DNA from 3 places in the Bacillus sp. HSf4 genome. Region 1 is predicted to be linked to each of the others. Evidence: riboswitches for the same ligand, from Rfam matches in the RefSeq annotation. Region 1 holds a riboswitch; each other region holds the start of a gene.
What was found. Region 1 has a riboswitch for S-adenosylmethionine ahead of P3X63_RS08910 (YezD family protein). Riboswitches for the same ligand answer to the same signal wherever they lie in the genome.
Positions count from the first base shown of each region.

Region 2: it holds a riboswitch for S-adenosylmethionine, as region 1 does, so the genes downstream of both, mtnW (2,3-diketo-5-methylthiopentyl-1-phosphate enolase) here and P3X63_RS08910 (YezD family protein) in region 1, are expected to answer to the same signal.
Region 3: it holds a riboswitch for S-adenosylmethionine, as region 1 does, so the genes downstream of both, P3X63_RS06480 (bifunctional homocysteine S-methyltransferase/methylenetetrahydrofolate reductase) here and P3X63_RS08910 (YezD family protein) in region 1, are expected to answer to the same signal.

Region 1 covers NZ_CP120679.1:1,741,244-1,746,884, reverse strand. The annotation lists gene sat (sulfate adenylyltransferase) at 1-457, opposite strand, end outside; gene P3X63_RS08920 (sulfate permease) at 477-1,541, opposite strand; gene P3X63_RS08915 (phosphoadenylyl-sulfate reductase) at 1,553-2,254, opposite strand; gene P3X63_RS08910 (YezD family protein) at 2,340-2,453, opposite strand; SAM riboswitch class I at 2,561-2,666, opposite strand; gene pyrE (orotate phosphoribosyltransferase) at 2,826-3,458, opposite strand; gene pyrF (orotidine-5'-phosphate decarboxylase) at 3,455-4,174, opposite strand; gene P3X63_RS08895 (dihydroorotate dehydrogenase) at 4,143-5,078, opposite strand; gene P3X63_RS08890 (dihydroorotate dehydrogenase electron transfer subunit) at 5,078-5,641, opposite strand, start outside.
Region 2 covers NZ_CP120679.1:1,533,532-1,539,172, forward strand. The annotation lists gene P3X63_RS07825 (carbon-nitrogen family hydrolase) at 1-579, opposite strand, end outside; gene P3X63_RS07830 (pyridoxal phosphate-dependent aminotransferase) at 674-1,864, shown strand; SAM riboswitch class I at 1,915-2,014, shown strand; gene mtnW (2,3-diketo-5-methylthiopentyl-1-phosphate enolase) at 2,103-3,320, shown strand; gene mtnX (2-hydroxy-3-keto-5-methylthiopentenyl-1-phosphate phosphatase) at 3,317-4,018, shown strand; gene P3X63_RS07845 (methylthioribulose 1-phosphate dehydratase) at 3,976-4,602, shown strand; gene P3X63_RS07850 (1,2-dihydroxy-3-keto-5-methylthiopentene dioxygenase) at 4,622-5,161, shown strand; gene fosB (metallothiol transferase FosB) at 5,188-5,640, opposite strand; gene P3X63_RS07860 (YkvA family protein) at 5,637-5,641, opposite strand, start outside.
Region 3 covers NZ_CP120679.1:1,276,366-1,282,006, reverse strand. The annotation lists gene P3X63_RS06495 (DUF3941 domain-containing protein) at 112-234, shown strand; gene P3X63_RS06490 (CvfB family protein) at 260-1,108, opposite strand; gene P3X63_RS06485 (YajQ family cyclic di-GMP-binding protein) at 1,266-1,757, shown strand; SAM riboswitch class I at 1,836-1,947, shown strand; gene P3X63_RS06480 (bifunctional homocysteine S-methyltransferase/methylenetetrahydrofolate reductase) at 2,022-3,860, shown strand; gene metH (methionine synthase) at 3,844-5,641, shown strand, end outside.

The sequences.
Region 1 (5,641 bases):
TGATGAGAGTGATCGGCCCGCCGACATAAACATTCCCGCGTTCAAACAGTTTTTTGACGCCCGGATGCTCAATCTCGTCGGTTTTATAGATGCGGACGGCTTCCGTCTTTTTATCCGGCGTATAGATATCTTCGATGTCAATGACGCCGTATGTTTCTCCGTTGTATGTGAGACGGACGGTATCTCCGACTTTCAATTGAACCGCTTTTTGTTCATCAACAGGAAGTGTAATCGGAAGCGTCCATACATGGCCTGCGGCAAGCCTCATGTTTTCCACAACCGAAAGATAGTCTTTCTCTGTTAAAAACCCTTCTAACGGGCTGTATGCTCCGATTCCGATCAGCTCAAGATCGGCAAAAGCGATCACATCCAGTGCAATTTCCTGTGCGATTTGCTCGAAATCAAATTCTTCATTTACGCGGTTTACCAAAACACCGCCGTGTGGTGCTAAACTCATGACTCTGTTTCCCCCTACTTTAAATTCCTCCGCCCTGTTCATGGACGGAGCTGTGTTCTTTTTTGACCGCCCTCATCAGGCTGATCGTTCCGACTGACGCCAGAAGAACGCTCGTGATGACAATGAGAGCGTAATAGTCTCCCTTTAATAAAAGGCTGACTAGCGTATAGGAAAGACTTAATGAAAGAAACGGCGATACGATCCATACTTTCAGCATCGTTTTGACCACCTGTTTATGAAAAACATTGCCGCCGTTTTTTGCCATTCCCATTCCTATTATAGAAGATGATGTCACCTGCGCGAGCGGAACCGGAAGACCGAAAATTGAGCTGATCATCACAAGCCCGGCTCCGGTGCTTGACAGAAGGATCCCCTCTCCTTTTGAGAATCTGGTGATCTTTTTGCCGTTTGTTTCAAGTACGCGCCGGCCCAATAATAGGGCGCCCAGTGCGACGAACAGCCCGCCGTACAGCGTTCCTTCGCCAACTGTCAAAACATGCGCCGCCACCAGAGGGCCGACAGCGTTTGCGACATTGTTCATTCCCGCTGAGAAGGCCTCAAAAAATCCGCTGATGAGCAGAAGGACCGCCAAAATTTTCGCTTTGTTCCCTGAAGCGGGACGCTTTATCGCTTTTTTCATGATCTTTGCCATGGCAAATGTAAAAGTAAAAGCGGCGATTGGAACGATAACCCAAAACATGACGATGACAAGCAAAGATTTGACATATAAAATTTGATAGGCGACACCGACGCCGACGACAGATCCGACTGTCACCTCACTTGTCGAAAGCGGAATGCCGAGAACGTTTGCGATAAAGAGCGACAAAGCGGCTGATCCGATGATAATGCAGACGATTTCCAGCGTGATCACCTGTTCGGGAATAATACCCGAGCTGATCGTCTTCACGACGTTTCCGCCGCCGATGACGGCACCTGAGAGAACGCCGGCCGCACAGATCAAAAGCGCGTGAAGCTTCTTTTTGACCGCTTCCGATCCGTAGGCGATGCCCATTGAAGCGGCGGCCCCGCTTGCTCCAATGTTCATCGCAAAAAACATGCTAAATAAAATGGCGGCAAGTTCCATAACTCATCTCCTTACTCGTGCAGTCCGCATTCGGTTTTGTTTAAGCCGTTCCATCGTCCGGAGCGGAGATCGTCCATCGTAAAGGCAGGAGAGGTGCACGGCGCACAGCCTATGCTCGGATAGCCTTGGTCGTGAAGCGGATTATACGGCAGATCGTGTTTTGTGACATATCTCCAAATATCCTTCCACGTCCAATGGATGAGCGGACATACTTTGATGGACTTGAATTTCTCGTCTTTGTTTAAGAAGTTCGTCTTTCTGCGTCCTTCGGATTGTTCGCGGCGAAGGCCAGACAGCCATGCCGGATAGCCGGAAAGCACCTCGCGGAGAGGAATGATCTTCCGCATTTCACAGCAGGAATTCGGGGCGGTCTTCCAAAGTTCATCCCCGTATTGTTCAGCTTGCTGTGCGACGGTAAGCTCCGGTTTTTTCATCACAATCTGGAGGCCGGGATATCGTTCTTTGACAGCGTCTATCGTTTCATACGTTTCTTTAAAATGAAGGCCTGTATCAAGGAAGACGATGACAGCGTCTTTTTTCACCTTGTAAATCAAATCGATCAGGACAATTCCCTCAATTCCGAAGCTGCATGCATATACGAGCTGATCTCCGTAATGGCCGTACGCCCATTTCAGGACGGACAGTGCTCCTTTATATGAATCATCTTCTTGAAAAGAGATGGTCGGTTCTTCCCATGTACTGTAAGTAAAAATTGTCGGTTCCCCCTTTTTTCGCCAACAAAAAAACGGCTTCCAGCAGAAAAAAACTGTGAAAACCGCCTCTAGTTTGTCTAGTCAGCTATTTCAATCTTATTTTTTCATTTTTTTCAATTTGAATGACCTTGCCGTCTTGAACAACGAATGTGATCGATCCGTAATTCATGTCCTTCAGCATGTCTTTCATTTTGATGATCGCTTTTTCGAGCTGCTCATCTGTTTTCACTCCTAGCTCCTCCTCTGCCCCGTAAAAATTAAAATCTTTCTTCCAAATTTGAAAGAAAGATGAGGAACTTCTCATATTCCTTATCTCTCAAAATGAGGGCATTTTGCTGGAAGTAGCACCTTACGTCTGCACGCAGGTTGCCGGGTTTCATCGGACCAGTCCCTCCACCGCTCTTGATAAGTTTGCTTTTGTTATTTTAAAATTTTAGCACAATTCGAATAAAAGTCAACCCGACTTTTTTGATAGGATTAATAAAAATAAAAAATGATACGTTTTTCCTATTTCTGAATCTGAAAAAAGAAACAAAAAAACCGTTCCCCATTTCAGGGGACACGGCATCGGTCACATTTCCATCCAGGATGTTGATTCAGGATTGACTTTCCATTCTTTCAGCTTGACGGCATCCGCTTCTTTGATCATACCTTCGGCAAGCGCAGCTTCCGTCAAGGTGTCATAATCGGTGAGTGTATAATAGGCGATACCTGCCTCACCAAAAGCGGCGGCGGCTTTGTCGAGGCCGTATGTGAAGATCGCGGCGACGCCGAGCACCTCACATCCGGCTTCTTTCAGCGCGGCGGCGGCTTCAAGCACACTTCCTCCTGTTGAAATCAAATCTTCGATCACAACGACTTTTTGGCCATTACTTACGGCCCCTTCGATTTGATTTCCTTTTCCGTGCGCCTTCGGCTTGCTTCTGACATAGCACATCGGCAGCTGCAGCCTGTCAGCGGCCAGCGCAGCATGCGGAATACCCGCTGTCGCCGTTCCGGCGATCATTTCCGCTTCGGGAAATTTGTCTTGTATCAATTCGGCAAGGCCGGAAGCGATGGTGTCGCGCACTTCGGGGTATGAAAGTGTCAATCGGTTGTCGCAATAGATCGGCGACAGGATGCCGCTTGCCCATGTGAACGGCTCATTCGGCCTCAGGAAAACCGCTTTGATTTTTAATAGATGGTTGGCTATCTCTGTTTTCATGCCTTGATTCCCTCCCATTGAAACGCTATTTTCTGATAGGCTGCGACCGGATCCGGCGCCTTTGTGATCGACCGGCCGACAACGATCGCCGAAACGCCTTTTTCCCTTGCGTATTCCGGCGTCGCTACTCTGACTTGGTCATTGGTATTGTCATCTGCCAGGCGGATTCCCGGTGTGACGGTCAGAAAATCAGGAGCTGCAGCCTGATAAATGCGCTCAGCTTCATGTACGGAGCAGACGACCCCGTCGAGCCCGCTTTGTGCAGCCAATCTGCTGTAGTGAAGCACAGCCTCCTCAAGCGGCGCTTCGATCAAGAGTTCGCTTGTCAGTATGTCTTGGGACGTGCTGGTCAGCTGGGTCACCGCGATTAATGACGGCCGTTTTTCTCCGGCAGGGGTTCCGGCTTCAAGGCCTTCCACCGCAGCTTCCATCATCTGCTTTCCGCCGGCGGCGTGCACATTGACAAGGTTAACGCCGAATCCCGCCAGCCTTTTCATCGCTTTATATACCGTTGTCGGGATGTCATGGCATTTCAAATCAAGGAAAATGCGGCAGTCCCGCTGCTTCAGTTCTTCAAGAATGGAAGGGCCTTCTTGATAAAAAAGCTCCATTCCAACTTTGACAAAAAGCTTCTCCCCTTGAAAACGGTCCAAAAACGCAAATGTTTCGCGCGCTGATGCAAAATCAAGCGCGATGATGGGCTGCGTATGCTTCATCCTTCCAGCTCCTTCCGATACACTCTTCTAAGGAGTGATATCCGTATTTTTCTAAAACGCGCGGCAGCTCGTTAATGATGTCCGGGCAGGCAAACGGGTTGACGAAGTTAGCTGTGCCGACGGCGACAGCGCTAGCTCCGGCCAGGAAAAATTCGAGGGCGTCTTCGGCAGACTGGACACCGCCCATGCCGATGATCGGAATGTTAACCTTCTGGCTGACTTCATACACCATCCGGATCGCTACAGGCTTCACGGCAGGGCCGGATAATCCTCCTGTTTTGTTGGCGAGGATCGGTTTTCCCGTTTTTAAGTCGAGTCTCATCCCGATCAGCGTGTTAATCATCGTTAAACCGTCTGCTCCCGCCTCTTCAATGGCAAGAGCGATTTCTGTCACATTCGCGACATTCGGCGACAGCTTGACATAGATGGGAACGCTCGACACTTCTTTCACCGCTTTCGTCAGTTCACCCGCCATCCCCGGGTCTGTCCCGAAGGCGATGCCTCCGGTTTTGACATTCGGGCAGGAAATATTGAGCTCAAGCGCGTGCACGTTCGGCGCCTTGCTGACGGCTTCGGCCACTTCGACATAGTCTTCAAGCTGTGATCCGGCGACATTGGCGATGATCGGTGTGTCAAACTGTTCAAGCCATGGCAGCTCGTTTTCCATGACAGATGCAAGACCCGGATTCTGCAGTCCGATCGCATTGAGCATGCCGGCCTGCGTCTCGGCGACCCGCGGTGTCGGATTTCCGAAGCGGGGCTCGCTCGTTGTCGCTTTAATCATGATGGCGCCAAGACAGGAAAGATCGTAAAAGTTAGCAAACTCTTTTCCAAAGCCAAAACATCCGGAAGCCGGCATGATCGGGTTTTTTAATTTAAGGCCTGGCAAATTCACATCAAGCATTACAAAAGCACCTCCTGCGCTTTAAAAACGGGGCCGTCAAGACATACCTTCACATACGATGTTTCGCTTTCTTCCGTATGGCATACACAGGCAAAACAGGCGCCGATTCCGCAGCCCATCCGTTCTTCCATTGAAAGGTAAACCTCTTTGTCAGGATAGCGCTGTTTCAAAGCTTTCAGCATCGGTGTCGGACCGCAGGCCAGAAGATAATCGAACTGAAGCCCGCGGGCTTCGATGACATCTGTTACAAATCCTTTTGATCCGTGAGTGCCGTCCGCTGTCGCGATAAACACCGGTCCGAAGGCGCTAAATTCCCGCTCATAAAAGACATCCTTTGCAGATCCGAATCCTAATACACTTATGACGTTGACCCCTTTTTTTGTCAGCTGTTTGGCGAGCTCGTACAGGGGCGGGACCCCGATTCCGCCTCCGACCAACAGAGCCGTTTTTCCGCTTGCGAGCGATTCGGCCGGAAACCCGTTTCCAAGCGGACCAAGGACATCGACTTGATCCCCTTTTTGCTTTAAAGAAAGAAGGCTTGTGCCTTCTCCCTCTTTACGGTA
Region 2 (5,641 bases), 210 kb from region 1:
AAAACATTGGTTTTCAATAGCTCTCGCGATTAGAAGGCTCCGCCAATGATCAAGCCTCGGCCGGGGCCATTCCGCCGCCACGAAGAGGATGCCCGCTCCTTTTGAGGTGTGTTTTCTGATCCATTCCGGAAAACGGATGTCATAGCAGATGACACCGGCGGCAGGTGTGCCTTCAATCTCAAAGCCGCCGTCGGCGGAACCGGCGGATAAATAGAGATGCTCATCCATCAGCTGAAAAAGGTGGACTTTGCTGTATTCTTTGATCAATTGCCCGTGTCTGTCCGCGATATACATCGTATTGTATACGCCGTCCTTTTTCTTGACGGCGACTGATCCGCACACAATATGGACAAGGTTGGCCTTTGCCGTTTTCCTGAGCCATGCTTTCGTTTGTTCGCCTTCATCGTCGCCGATTTCATCGAGTTTTTTTAAATCATAGCCTGTCGTCCAAAGCTCGGGGAGAACGAGGATATCCGCATGCCGGCTTTCCGCTTCGATCAGCCGCTCCGCTTTTTTGAGATTTTCCGAAGGATTGCCGTATGCGATATCGAATTGCAGGCAGGAAATCGTCCGCTTCACTCTTATTCACCTCATTTTTTGCTTTACAATTTACCTTTAACAATATATGATGATGGACTATCATTTCAAGAATTTTTCAAAGCGGGTGAAAAAAATGAAATTTGAGTTTTCTGATGTGCTGAAACAGCTTCCGGAACAATTTTTTGCATCACTGGTCAAAAAGGTGAATGAAAAGATGGCAGCGGGTCATGATGTCATCAATCTCGGCCAGGGAAACCCTGATCAGCCGACACCGGATCATATTGTTGAAGCGATGGCAAAAGCCGTGCATCATCCTGAAAATCATCGCTATTCTTCCTTTCGCGGGAGCCGCAAGCTGAAAGAGGCGGCAGCCGAATTTTATCAAAGGGAGTATGGTGTTTCCCTTGATCCTGAGCGGGAAGTTGCCGTATTGTTCGGCGGAAAAGCGGGCCTTGTAGAGCTGCCGCAATGCCTGTTAAATCCGGGGGATACCGTGCTCGTTCCCGACCCGGGATATCCGGATTACTGGTCGGGTGTTGAGCTGGCCAAAGCGAAGATGGAAACGATGCCGCTTACCGCGGACAATCATTTTCTGCCCGACTACAGCGACATTCCCTCTGAGCTAAAAGAAAAAGCGAAGCTGATGTATTTGAACTATCCGAACAACCCGACCGGAGCTCAGGCCACACCGGCGTTTTTTGCAGAAACCGTCGGGTTTGCCAAAGCGCACGGCATTTGTGTCGTTCATGATTTTGCCTACGGGGCGATCGGCTATGACGGCCAAAAGCCGGTGAGCTTTCTGCAAACAGACGGCGCTAAGGAAGCCGGGATCGAAATTTATACGCTGTCCAAAACCTACAATATGGCGGGATGGAGAGTCGGATTTGCGGTCGGAAACGCCTCTGTGATCGAAGCGCTGAATCTCTACCAGGACCATATGTATGTCAGCCTTTTTAAAGCGGTGCAGGATGCTGCCGCCGTCGCGCTTCTCGCAGATCAAAGCTGTGTGAACGTGCAAAATGAACGATATGAAAAACGGCGGAACGTCTGGATCAAGGCTGTCCGGGATATCGGCTGGGACGCCCCGTTTCCGGAAGGCTCCTTTTTTGCCTGGATGCCCGTCCCCGAAGGCTTTACATCTGAAGAATTTTCGGATTTGCTGCTGGAGAAGGCTAATGTCGCGACAGCGCCGGGCATCGGATTCGGTCCGCATGGTGAAGGCTATGTACGAGTCGGTCTTCTTACAAGTGAGGAACGCTTGCGTGAAGCGGCAAGCAGGATCGCCAGGCTGAACATTTTCAAAAAATCGGCAGTCCCTCATTGACAACTAAGGAAAACGGTGGGATAATTCAAAATAATTTATAAAAATCAATATTCTTATCAAGAGCAGGTGGAGGGACGAGCCCGATGAAGCCCGGCAACCGACTTTTTAAGCACGGTGCTAATTCTTGCAGCTGGCGCTGAGAGATAAGGATTCGAAGTGAGAAACGAAACCTCTTTTTAGCACAGCCGCAAAAAGAGGTTTTTTTGTATGCATGGGAAACAGGAAGGAGCTAAAGAGCATGAGTGAACTTTTGGCAACATATGTCCTGACAGATCCCGGAGGCGATCCAAAAATACGGGCGGAGCAAATTGCGCTCGGCCTGACGGTGGGATCCTGGACGGATTTGCCGCAGCTGAAACAGGAACAATTAAAAAAGCACAAAGGACGCGTCGTCCGCGTTGAAGAAACGGAAGGCGCCCGCGGGGAGAAACAGGCGGTGGTCACGATCGCCTATCCGGAAGCCAATTTTACGAGGGATATTCCGGCTGTCTTGACGACCGTTTTTGGCAAGCTGTCGCTTGACGGGAAAATCAAATTGACGGATCTTTCGTTTTCAAACGACTTTAAGCAATCGCTGCCGGGACCGAAATTCGGGATCTACGGCATCCGCAAAAAGATCGGCGAATTTGAAAGGCCGCTTCTGATGAGCATTTTCAAAGGCGTCATCGGCCGCGATATGGAAGATTTGAAGGAGCAGCTGAGGCAGCAGGCGCTCGGCGGTGTCGATTTGATCAAGGATGATGAGATTTTGTTTGAAACCGGGAACGCTCCTTTTGAAAAGCGGATCACCGAAGGGAAAAAAGTGCTGCAAAGCACCTATGAAGAAACCGGACACAAAACGCTTTACGCCGTCAATCTGACAGGAAGGACGATGGAGCTGAAAGACAAAGCGAAAAAGGCCGCTGAGCTTGGGGCCGACGTTTTGCTGTTCAATGTGTTTGCCTATGGGCTGGACGTCCTCCAAAGCCTGGCCGAAGACGACGAAATTCCGCTTGCGATCATGGCTCATCCGGCCGTCAGCGGCGCATTGGCTTCTTCGCCGTATTACGGTTTTTCCCATTCGCTTTTGCTGGGAAAGCTGACCCGTTATCTGGGGGCGGATTTCAGCCTGTTTCCTTCCCCGTACGGAAGCGTCGCGCTCGAAAAGCGGGAAGCGCTCGCCATTCATGATGAATGCACGAAAGAGGATGTTTTTCAGCCGTCATTTGCCGTGCCGTCGGCCGGCATACACCCAGGCATGGTTCCGCTTTTGATGAAAGACTTCGGTATTGACCACATCATCAATGCGGGCGGCGGAATTCACGGCCATCCAAACGGAGCAACAGGCGGGGGCAGGGCGTTTAGAGCGATCATAGAAGCCGTTCTTCAAGGCGAACCTGTCGAAGAAAAAGCAAAACGGTCCCGCGATTTAAAGCTCGCTTTGGATAAATGGGGGAAAGTGGAGATTCCCGTATGAGAAAGCCGCTGATCATCTGCGATTTTGACGGGACGATTACAACGAACGACAACATCATCAGCATCATGAAACAATTCGCTCCAAACGAATGGATTGCCTTAAAAGACGGTGTTCTCTCCAAGGAAATATCGATCCAAGAGGGAGTCGGCGGCATGTTTGCCCTTCTGGAGAGCAGCCTCAGGGAAGAGATGACGGCATTTGTACTCGAGCAAGCGGAGATCCGCGCCGGTTTTAAGGAGTTTGTTGCATTCCTTGATGAGTGCGGGATTCCCTTTTACGTCGTCAGCGGAGGCATGGATTTCTTCGTCTATCCTTTGCTTGAAGGGATCGTGGAAAGGGAGCGCATCTATTGCAACAAGGCGGATTTTACTGGCGAGAGCATCGCGATTGATTGGCCGCATCTGTGTGATGATAAGTGCGAAAACGAATGCGGCTGCTGCAAGCCTTCCATCATTCGAAGGCTGAAAGGGGAAGATGACTTTCTCGTGATGATCGGGGATTCCGTCACGGATGTTGAGGCTGCAAAGCGTTCTGATTTGTGCATGGCCCGTGATTATTTGCTGAAGGAATGTGAGGCTCTGCATTTGAACCATATCGCGTTTCAGGATTTTCACGATGTGAAGCGCGCCCTAGAAGAAACCCGGGAGGTGAAGGAATGGCTGTTAGAGAACAGCGCAGGCAGGAGCTTGCCGAAGTAAAAAGGGAGCTCGCGGCAAGAGACTGGTTTCCGGCGACAAGCGGCAACCTTTCAATCAAAGTAGCGGAGGCTCCGCTTCGCTTTTTGGTGACGGCCAGCGGAAAAGACAAACGAAAAGAGACGGACGAGGATTTTTTGCTGGTGGATCAAGAAGGCAATCCTGCAGAAAGCGGCCACTCCCTGAAGCCGTCGGCGGAAACGCTGCTCCATGCGTATGTCTATCAAAAAACAAACGCAGGCAGCTGTCTTCATGTTCATACCGTCGACAATAACGTGATTTCAGAACTTTATGCAAAAGAGCAGCAAATCACTTTTAAAGGGCAGGAAATCATTAAAGCGCTCGGGATATGGGAGGAAAACGCCGCAGTCACCATTCCGATTATCGAAAATACCGCCCATATTCCGGACTTGGCGGCTGATTTTGCCGCTCACCTGACAGGCGATTCCGGCGCCGTCTTGATCAGGAACCACGGCATTACCGTCTGGGGGAAAACGGCATTTGAAGCAAAGCGGTTTCTTGAAGCTTATGAATTTTTGTTCAGCTGGCATTTAAAATTAAAAGCTTTCAGACATGCGTATGTTTGAAAAAGGAGGAGAAACGCACATGGCAACAATCCGTATCCATGATGAGCAAAACACGATGATCGAAAACAGTGAAGAGGTGAAAAAGTACCTCGATCAGCAGGGTGTGATTTACGAACAATGGGATATCACGAAACTGTCTGCAGGTTTAAGGGAAAAATACGATTTAACAGACGCGGAAAAACAGGAGATTTTAAATAGTTTTCAAAGTGAGATCAAAGACATTTCCGAGCGGCGCGGCTATAAGGCGCAAGATGTCATCTCGCTCTCTGATGAAAATCCAAAACTGGATGAACTTCTGAAAAACTTTAAACAGGAGCATCACCACACAGATGATGAGGTCAGGTTTATCGTCAACGGCCACGGCATCTTTGCGATTGAAGGAAAAGACGGCGTATTTTTCGATTGTTTATTGAGCCCCGGCGATTTGATCTCTGTTCCGGAAAACACCCGCCATTACTTCACGCTTCAAGAAGACAGGAAAGTCGTAGCCGTCAGGATATTTGTGACGACCGAGGGCTGGGTGCCGATCTATGAAAGAGAACAGGTTAAACAGTCATAAAAACAGCGCCGCTTAGGGCGCTGTTTTTATTTGTTTTTATCGTATAGCGCTTGAATATGGCCCTCATGAAATGAAAGGTGAGGCTTTTCTGTTTGATAGTATTCGAGTCTGTCGAAGACAGAGCCGGTGTGGAGCTCGAATTTGTGTCCGTCCGGATCGGAAAAATAAATCGAATCTTTATCACCCTGATGGCGTTTTCTCCCTTTTAACACATTCACGCCCAAATCTTTTAATTTCGTCTCCCAATGATCGAGATCTTCCTCTTTGATCGAAAAGGCAATGTGTGTGTATGAGTCGCGGATTTCAGTCCGTTTAATATCCTTTTCCTCGTTCAGAGCGAGCCAGATGCCGTTTAGATCAAAGTACGCGGTTTTCTCGCCTTTGACGAGCCATTTTGCATCAAACACATTTTCATAGAAAGCAATGGACGCCTTTAGGTCGGAGACTGAAAATAACAGATGATTAAGACCATCAATCATT
Region 3 (5,641 bases), 460 kb from region 1:
CGGAGGAAGAAGGCATAAACTTCCCGGCAAAAAATATCGCGATGGGAGAATACATAGTTTTGCCTCCGATGAGCAACATAAAAGCGACATTTTAACGGGAGGTGCTTCCTCATGAAAGATGATGATAAAAAGCCGGTTGACAACAACGCCGTCAACCAAAAGAAAAACCGGCTCGCCGAAAAAAACAGACAAGCCGGAAAACACCAGTATTCCAAAAAAACCGATCATTTGTAAGCCAAAGGGGCGATTGCGCCCGCCCCTATTTTTTCTCGTATGTCCAGCCCTCTTCCTGATAGATTTTCCCCTGCTTCATCAGGTGGCCGAGCGCTCTTTTAAACGCCGCCTTGCTCATGTTAAACCGCTCTTTGATATCTTCCGGGTCGCTTTTATCCCAAAAAGGCATCGCACCGTTTCTCGTCCTCATATAAGTGAGGATCTGTTCGGCGTCAACAGACATGGCGTCCTGCTTTCTCGGCAGGAGCGACAAATTGACCGTACCGTCTTCTTTTACTTTGATCACCCTTGCTGTCAGCCTCTCTCCAAGCCTCGGCTCTTCTTTTCTTTCAGATGAATGGATAAAGCCTCTTATGCCTTCATCGGAAATCAAAAAAGAGCCTGATGCGATCAAACGGTATACTGTTCCTGTCATCTCCTTGTTCATTAAATCGTCCGAAGCTTTGTGAAAAAGCTCGCTCATCTTGTCTTCCGGAGCAGGTTTGGCAAACATTCTGCCGTGGCTTGTGATCTTCAGCATGCAGTACAGCCTGTCCCCTTTTTGAGGCCAGACAGATTCATAAGGCGGAAGATGTTCGGTGGCGACAAGCGCATCCTTTGTGAGCCCGACATCGACGAACACCCCCATGTCGCTGACGGCATCCACGACTTCCACCCAATCGTAGTGATCAGCGCTGATGATCGGTTTTCTCATCGTAGCCGCCAAGCGCCCCTCATGATCGACATACACAAAAACGTCGACTTCTTCCAGATCTTCTATATCCGCGGTGACCTCGCTGTGATGGAGGAGAATCGATTCATCTCCGTCCGTCAAAAAGTACCCGTAGTCGGCTTTGTGATCTATTTGCAAAGTTAATTGCTGTCCCGGTCTCATATTGATTCTTCCTTTCTTCATGCACCTGTTCTATTGATGTATTCCTCCAATGTTCAAATTATTGCCAGATAACGGCCAGGCAAAACCGTACCATATTGGAAGTTTCACCTTATTCTACTATAATTGACTCATAAGTAAAATGGATGGAGGTTTTCACATGGCAAAAGAAAGCTCATTTGACATCGTCTCAAAGGTTGAACTCCCTGAAGTTCAAAACGCAATTCAAACCGCTCTGAAAGAAATCGGCACACGCTATGATTTCAAAGGTTCAAAAAGCAGCATTACGCTTGAAGGAGACGAGCTTGTCCTTGTCTCAGACGACGAGTTTAAAATGGACCAGCTGAAAGATGTCCTCGTCGGCAAGCTGATCAAGCGGAATGTCCCGACAAAGAACATCGAATACGCAAAGCTTGAGAACGCTTCAGGCGGAACCGTCAGACAGCGGGGCAAACTGGTTCAGGGGATCGATAAAGACAACGCAAAGAAAATCAACAATCTGATCAAAAAATCTGGGCTGAAAGTCAAATCCCAAATTCAGGATGATCAAATCCGGGTAACCGGAAAAAACAAAGACGATCTCCAGCAAATCATCGGCTTAGTCAAAGAAGCAGACCTTCCGATTGATGTTCAATTTATAAATTTTCGATAAATTCTCAATTTACTGTTGATTATTCCCCCGATTTTCGGTAAATTGAGTTAAAGTATTCATCACACAATTGAATAGCTGTTCTTATCAAGAGAGGCAGAGGGACTGGCCCGATGAAGCCTCAGCAACCGGTGAATGAATATTCATGACCAAGGTGCTAAATCCAGCAAGCAGTCTGCTTGGAAGATAAGAAGACCGACATTGTCGCTTAAAAGTCTTCTTATCAGAAGACTTTTTTATTTATCAACATGTTCAAGGGGGAAAACAATGGGTTTTTTGGATGATATAAAACACAACATTTTAATCGCCGACGGTGCCATGGGGACGCTCCTTTATTCTTACGGAATCGACCGCTGTTTTGAAGAATTGAATATATCAAAGCCCGATGAAGTTAAACGCGTCCATGAAGCATACGTCCAAGCAGGCGCCGACATTATTCAAACGAACACGTACGGTGCAAACTTCATCAAGCTGTCCAGATACGGCCTTGAAGACGAAACGAAGCAAATCAACGAAAAAGCCGTCCGCATCGCCCGTTCTGCCGCCGGTTCCGCGTATGTTTTCGGAACGCTCGGCGGAATCCGGACGTTTAATAAAAACACGTATTCACTCGATGACATTAAACGGAGCTTTCGCGAACAGCTTTACCTTCTATTAAATGAGGAGCCTGACGGGCTTCTTCTGGAAACCTATTATGATTTGGAAGAAGCGCGCGAAGTGTTGAAGATTGCCAGAAAGGAAACAGACCTGCCGATTGTTCTGAATGTCTCCATGCATGAGGAAGGTGTTCTTCAAGACGGAACACCGCTCAGCGACAGCTTAAAGCTTTTGGCTGATCTCGGAGCCGACGTGGTCGGCATCAACTGCCGCCTCGGTCCCCATCATATGATCAAAGCGCTCGAAGAAGTGCCGCTTTTGGAAAACGCCTACCTTTCCGTCTATCCAAACAGCAGCCTTCCATCCCTTGTTGAAGGTCGCCTCGTCTATGAAACTGATGACCAATATTTCAGAGACAGTGCGAAGGAATTTCGCAACCAGGGCGCACGAATCATCGGCGGATGCTGCGGTACGACGCCGCACCACATCAGAGCGATGGCTGAAGCGGTCAAAGACCTTCCGCCCGTCACCGAAAAACATGTCAAAATCAAAAAGCAAGCGCAAGCGGCCGTTCAACAAGAAAGAACAGAGCCCGCACTGGACGAACTGGCAAAAGAAAAACGATCGATCATCGTTGAACTGGACCCTCCTAAACAATTAAACTTTGAAAAGTTTCTCCGCGCAGCAGAGGAATTAAAGGCGGCGGGAATCGATGCCCTGACCTTGGCGGACAACTCGCTTGCGACTCCGCGGATCAGCAATGTCGCCTGCGGGGCGCTGTTAAAGCAGCGGCTCGATATGAGGTCACTTGTCCATATCACCTGCAGAGACCGCAACCTGATCGGCCTGCAGTCTCATTTAATGGGCCTTGACACCCTCGGGCTGTCCGATGTGCTGGCGATCACCGGCGATCCGTCGAAAATCGGCGACTTCCCGGGCGCCACCTCCGTCTATGACTTGACGTCATTTGATTTGATCGGCCTGATCAAGCAGTTCAATGAAGGTTTGTCCTATTCCGGGAAACCGCTCGGCAAAAAAACGAACTTTTCTGTCGCCGCCGCCTTCAATCCGAACGTCAGACACATTGATAAAGCGGTCAAACGGATCGAGAAGAAAATCGACTGCGGCGCCGACTATTTTATTTCCCAGCCGGTCTACTCGGAGGAACAGCTCATCAAGATTCATGAGGAGACAAAGCATCTTGAGACACCGATCTACATCGGCGTCATGCCTTTGACAAGCAGCAGGAACGCGGAGTTTATTCATAATGAAATTCCCGGGATCAAGCTGTCGGATTCGATCCGCGAAAAAATGGCGCTTGCCGGAAATGACAAACAAAAACAGACGCAGGAAGGCCTCGCGATCGCCCGCTCACTGCTTGACGCCGCATGTGATTTGTTTAACGGCATCTACTTGATCACACCGTTTTTGCGCTCTGACTTGACAGCAGAACTGACGGCTTACATTCACCAGAAAGAAAAGGAGACCGCAAATGTCTATCATCAATGACCAGCTGAAGAAAAAAATCCTCGTCCTTGACGGTGCGATGGGCACGATGATTCAAGACGCAAACCTGTCTCCCGCCGATTTCGGCGGAGAGGCATATGAAGGATGCAATGAATATTTAAGTGTGACGGCCCCGCACATCATCCAAGGCATCCATGAAGCGTATCTCGCCGCAAAGGCCGATATCATTGAAACGAATACATTCGGTGCAACCCGGCTCGTGCTTGACGAGTATAACCTGGGACATCTCGCCTATGATCTGAATCTCGCTTCCGTCAAGCTCGCCAAAGCGGCCGCTGAAAAATTTTCAACGCCTGAGTGGCCAAGATTTGTCGCAGGTGCAATGGGGCCGACAACGAAAACACTCTCGGTCACAGGAGGGACAACATTTGATGAGCTGATCGCCAATTATGAGGAGCAGGCAAGGGCTCTGATCACAGGCGGCGCCGATCTGCTCCTGCTTGAAACAAGCCAGGACATGCTCAATGTTAAAGCCGGCTTTATCGGAATCAGGCAGGCTTTTGAAAAGACCGGCACAACCCTTCCCCTCATGGTATCGGGAACGATAGAGCCGATGGGCACGACGCTTGCCGGGCAGGATATCGAATCATTCTACATCTCGCTTGAGCATATGAAACCGGTCAGTGTCGGCTTAAATTGTGCGACAGGCCCTGAATTTATGACCGATCATATCAGAACCCTTTCTTCACTCGCGCGGACGGCCGTCAGCTGTTATCCAAACGCCGGCCTTCCCGATGAAGAAGGACAGTATCACGAATCCCCACAGTCACTGGCGAAAAAAATCAGGGCTTTTGCCGAGGAAGGCTGGCTCAACATCGTCGGCGGATGCTGCGGAACGACGCCCGCCCATATCGAAGCGCTGGCCGAAGAAGTCGCTGCACTCCCGCCGCGTCCGTTGCCTTCGGGGAAAAGACCGCACACCGTCTCAGGGATTGACGGCTTAATCTATGAAGAAACGATGCGCCCTCTTTTTGTCGGCGAACGGACAAATGTGATCGGTTCACGCAAATTCAAACGGCTCATCGCCGAACAAAAATTTGAAGAAGCCGCCGAAATCGCCAGAGCCCAGGTGAAAAACGGGGCGCACGTCATCGACATCTGCCTCGCCGATCCTGACCGGGATGAAGCGAAAGATATGGAAGGCTTCTTGAAGGAAGCCATGAAAAAAGTAAAAGCGCCGTTTGTCATTGATTCAACCGATAAAGAAGTCATCGAAAAAGCGCTCAAATACTCTCAAGGAAAGGCGATTATCAACTCGATCAACCTGGAAGACGGCGAAGAGCGGTTCGCCGACATTCTCCCGCTCGTCAAACGGTTCGGCGGCGCACTCGTCGTCGGGACGATCGATGAAACAGGAATGGCCGTCACCGCGGACAGGAAGGTTGAAATCGCGGTCCGCTCGCATCAGCTGCTCACCGAAAAATACGGAATTCCGGCAAGCGACATCATCTTCGATCCGCTCGTCTTCCCGGTCGGAACCGGTGACGAACAATATATCGGGTCTGCGAAAGAAACGATTGATGGTATTCGGCTCATTAAAGAACGGCTGCCTGAATGCTTGACGATTCTCGGGGTCAGCAACGTCTCCTTCGGCCTTCCTCCCGTCGGCAGGGAAATCCTGAATGCCGTCTTTTTATACCATGCCACACAGGCCGGGCTTGATTACGCGATCGTCAATACGGAAAAGCTTGAGCGGTTCGCTTCCATTCCAAAGGAAGAGATCGAATTAGCCGAAAAGCTGCTGTTTCAGACAGATGATCAAA